Regions from separate parts of the Amycolatopsis sp. ATCC 39116 genome, predicted to be linked through region 2. Evidence: riboswitches for the same ligand, from Rfam matches in the RefSeq annotation. Region 2 holds a riboswitch; the other holds the start of a gene.
The links. Region 2 has a riboswitch for cobalamin ahead of AMY39116_RS0330830 (HoxN/HupN/NixA family nickel/cobalt transporter). Riboswitches for the same ligand answer to the same signal wherever they lie in the genome.

Region 1 (2,192 bases), on a different contig from region 2:
CACTCCGGAGGGCACGTTCGCCTACATCGTCCCGTTCCTGATCGGCGGCGCGTCGATTCTCCTGCTGTTCTCCCCGCGCCTGGCCGAACGCGCCGGCCGTGGTGACGGCGGGCTGACCGCGGGCACCGCCACGGGCGCGTTCCTGGTCGCGATCTACGGCGGCTACTTCGGCGCGGCGGCCGGGGTGATCATGCTGGCGCTGCTGTCCGCGGCCTGGGCGCAGCCGCTGGCCAGGACGAACGCGGCGAAGAACATCGTCACCGGTGCGGCCAACCTGGTGGCCGCCGTGGTGTTCGCGTTCACCGGCTCGGTGCTCTGGCCCGCGGCGGCGGCCCTGTGCCTCGGTCTGGTCGCCGGATCCTTCGTGGGGCCCGCGGTGGTCCGCCGCCTGCCCGCGGCGCCACTCCGGGTCGCGATCGCGCTGGCGGGCATGGGCCTGGCCGTCACGCTGGCCTGGCAGGCCTGGAACTAGAAGTGCTACCTTCGCGGGCGGTGCCGAGGGGCGCTGCGACGGGCCCGGCCCGCCACGCTCGGCACCGTCTCCTGCAGCAAGGGCGCCTTCTCACCCGAGGAGGCGCAGATGCTCGTCGGACACCTCGCCGCGATCTTCCGCTACCCGGTCAAGTCCATGGCCGCGCAACCGCTGGACGAGGCCGCCGTCTCCTGGCACGGCCTCGACGGTGACCGGCGCTGGGCGTTCGTCCGGCCGGGCCAGGAGGCGAACGGCTTCCCCTGGCTCACCATCCGCAGGCGCAACGACCTGGTCCGCTACCAGGTCGTCGGCGAGTCCCAGGTCCGCACCCCGGACGGCCGCCTGCACGACGTCACCGATCCCGCGCTCGCGGCGGAGCTCGGCGCCGCGAGCGTCCAGAAACTGGACCGCGGCACCTTCGACAGCGCGCCGTTGTCCCTGATCACCACCCGCAGTGCCGGCGCCGAGCCGCTGCGCTTCCGCCCCAACCTCCTCGTCGACACCGACGTGCCCGAGGAGGACTGGATCGGCCGCACGCTCCGCATCGGCGCCACCCGCATCCGGGTCGACCGCCGCGACCGGCGCTGCGTCGTTGTCAACGTCGATCCGCGCACCGGCCGGCGCGCCCCGGCCGTCCTGCGCCGCATCGCGCGTGAGCACGACATGTGCCTCGGCGTCTACGGGTCCACTGTGGAACCGGGCACGGTCGGGGTCGGGGACGAGGTCGTCGTGGTAGCGTGAGCCGGCCAGTCGTGCCCCGCGAGGGGCCAGGGAATCCGGTGCGAATCCGGAACTGACGCGCAGCGGTGAGCGGCGACGGGCGGGACAACGGCCACTGGACCACGCGGTCCGGGAAGGCGTTCCGCCCGGACGACCCCGAGTCCGAAGACCTGCTGGCACCCCCGCCACGGGGGAGACCGCCGGACCGGGCTCCGCGCATGAGCCCTCGACGCTAGGGGCCGCTGTGCGCCGATCGATCACCTTCCCGCTGCTCGCCGCCGTGCTGGCGCTGACCGGGTGCGCGAGCGCCACCCCCTCCGGAGACACCGCCGCCGTGGCCGTCGACAACTGCGGCCACCAGGTCCGCGTGCCGGAACCGCCGCGGCGGGCGGTCGCGCTCAACCAGGGCGCGGCGGAGATCATGCTGTCCCTCGGCCTCGCCGACCGCATGGCGGGCACCGCCACCTGGACCGATCCCGTGCTGCCGCACCTGGCCGCGGACAACGCGAAGGTGCCCCGGCTCGCCGAGAACTACCCGTCGTTCGAGACCGTGCTCGCCACCGAGCCGGACTTCGTCGCCGCCTCGTTCGGCGCGATCCTCGGCAAGGGCGGCGTCGCCACCCGCGAGCAGTTCGAGCAGCTCGGGGTGCCCGCCTACCTGTCGCCGACCGAGTGCGCCAAGGACACCAGCGGCGGCGGTGACGGCGCGCGCACCGAGACGCTGACCATGGACGCCGTCTACACCGAGATCCGCGACCTCGCGCGGATCTTCGGCGTCGAGGACCGCGGCGAACAGCTGGTCACCAGCCTGCGGGAACGGATGCGCGCGGTCGCGGGCGCAGGCGCGAACGCCCGGCTGATGTTCTGGTTCGCCAACTCCGAGGCCCCCTACCTGGCGGGTTGCTGCGGCGCGCCCGGCATCATCACCACGACCGTGGGCGCCCGCAACGTCTTCGACGACACGCGCGAGGAGTGGCCGCAGATCAACTGGGAGACGGTC
Region 2 (2,192 bases):
CGCGTAGACGCAGTACAGGTACGCGCCCTGGGAGAGCACACCGAGACCGGCCTGGATCGCGGCGTCGCGCGGCCGCATCGAGCGCCGCCGGACCACCCACCACACGCCGAGCAGCAGCCCCGCGGCCAGGAACCGCCAGGCCAGGAGGGACACCGCGCCGCCGGACCTGGCGCCCAGCGTCGCGCCGACGAACCCGGAGCTCCAGAACAGGACGAAACCGCTTCCGGCGACGACGTTCCCCCGCATGCACCCTCCCGCGCAGGTATACCGGTCTGTATAGTCCACTGTAGCTATACCGGTCGGTGTACTGTCAAGTCGTGGAGACGGACAAGCCGCTGACCCCGGCCGCCGAACGGATCCTCACGGTCGCCGGGAAACTGTTCTACGACAACGGGATCCACGCGGTCGGTGTGGACACGATCGCCGCCGAGGCCGGGGTCACCAAGAAGACCCTGTACGACCGGTTCGGCTCCAAGGCCGACCTGGTCGCGCTCTACCTGCGCCGCCGGGACGAGCGGTGGCGGGAGCGGGTGCGCTCCTTCGCCGGCTCCCGGACGACTCCGGCCCAGAAGCTGCTCAGGGTGTTCGACGCGCTCGCCGACTGGCTTGACACCGAGAACACGCGCGGCTGCGCGTTCGTCAACGCGCACGCCGAACTGCCGTCGGCCGACCACCCCGGCCGGCAGGTGATCGCGGCGTCGAAGCAGTGGTTGCTGGGCTACCTGCGGGATCTGGCCGTGGACGCGGGCGCGCGGAACCCGGCACGGCTGGCGGAGGCGCTGCTCGTCCTGGTCGAGGGCGCGACGGTCGCGGCGTCGCTGGAGGTCGCGCCGACGGCGGTCGCCACGGCCAAACGCGTCGCGAAGTCGCTGGTGGACGAAGCGACGGCGGCGCAGCACAACTCGGCGTCCCGGCGGTAGGGCGCCGGTCACCGGGATGGCTCTTGCCCCGCCGCGAGGCCGAAACGTACCGTGAGCGGGCCGTGGTGCTCGGGAAGTCCGGTGTGAAACCGGCGCGGCCCTCGCCACTGTGAACGGGAAGTCCCGGCCCGGGACAGCCACTGGACGCGAGTCCGGGAAGGCGGGCCGCGGATGTCGATCCGAAGCCAGGAGACCGGCCACGGCACGTTGGACCATCCACGAGGTGCTGGAAGGCGGTCTCCATGGGGACTTCACCCACCATGTCCTGGCGCAGGCAGGACACCTACCGCACGGGTCTGTTGCTGCTGGCGATCGTCGTGTTGCACGCGGTCGCGTTCGGGATTCTCGCGTTGCTCGTGGTGCCCGGGCACTACGCCGTCGGCGCGCAGGTGTTCGGCTTCGGGCTGGGACTCACGGCGTACACGCTCGGCATGCGGCACGCGTTCGACGCCGACCACATCGCCGCGATCGACAACACCACCCGCAAGCTGATGGCCGAGGGGCAGCGCCCGGTCTCGGTCGGGTTCTGGTTCGCGCTCGGGCACTCCACCGTGGTCGTCGTGCTGGCGGTGCTCGTCGCGATCGGCGCGAAGGGCATCCTGAGCTGGACCGAGGACGGCTCCTCCGCGCACAAGGTGCTCGGCGTGATCTCCACCGGAGCGTCCGGCGGGTTCCTGTACCTGATCGGCATCCTGAACCTGGTCGCGTTGATCGGCATCTGGAAGGTGTGGCGCGAGCTGCGCCGCGGCCGCTTCGACGAGGCCGAGCTGGAGGCGCGGCTCGACTCGCGCGGGTTCGTCAACCGCTTCCTCGGCAGGCTCACCCGCTCGATCCGCCGCCCGGGCCAGATGTACCTGGTCGGGCTGCTGTTCGGCGTCGGATTCGACACCGCGACCGAGGTGCTGCTCCTGGCACTGGCCGGGTCCGGCGCGGCGGCGGGCCTGCCCTGGTACGCGATCCTGTGCCTGCCGCTGCTGTTCGCCGCCGGCATGAGCCTGTTCGACACGCTCGACGGCACGTTCATGAACTTCGCCTACGACTGGGCGTTCGCCAACCCGGTCCGCAAGATCTACTACAACCTCACGATCACCGGCCTGTCCGTCGCGGTGGCGCTGGTCATCGGCACGATCGAGCTGGTCGGTGTGGCCAGGGACGACCTGGGCTGGTCGGGCGCGCTGATCGACTGGATCGCGGACATCGACCTCGACAGCGTCGGCTACATCGTCGTCGGGTTGTTCGTGGTGGTGTGGGCGGCCGCGATCGCGTACTGGC

Region 1: linked by a shared signal. The riboswitch ahead of AMY39116_RS0337315 (ABC transporter substrate-binding protein) and the one ahead of AMY39116_RS0330830 (HoxN/HupN/NixA family nickel/cobalt transporter) in region 2 are both predicted to bind cobalamin.

Annotation. Positions count from the first base shown of each region.
Region 1 covers NZ_AFWY03000065.1:12,202-14,393, reverse strand. Annotated here, with positions in the region: gene AMY39116_RS0337325 (sulfite exporter TauE/SafE family protein) at 1-472, shown strand, start outside; S-adenosyl-L-homocysteine riboswitch at 492-567, shown strand; gene AMY39116_RS0337320 (MOSC domain-containing protein) at 581-1,213, shown strand; cobalamin riboswitch at 1,242-1,364, shown strand; gene AMY39116_RS0337315 (ABC transporter substrate-binding protein) at 1,437-2,192, shown strand, end outside.
Region 2 covers NZ_AFWY03000042.1:12,319-14,510, reverse strand. Annotated here, with positions in the region: gene AMY39116_RS0330840 (DMT family transporter) at 1-246, opposite strand, end outside; gene AMY39116_RS0330835 (TetR/AcrR family transcriptional regulator) at 318-920, shown strand; cobalamin riboswitch at 967-1,137, shown strand; gene AMY39116_RS0330830 (HoxN/HupN/NixA family nickel/cobalt transporter) at 1,181-2,192, shown strand, end outside.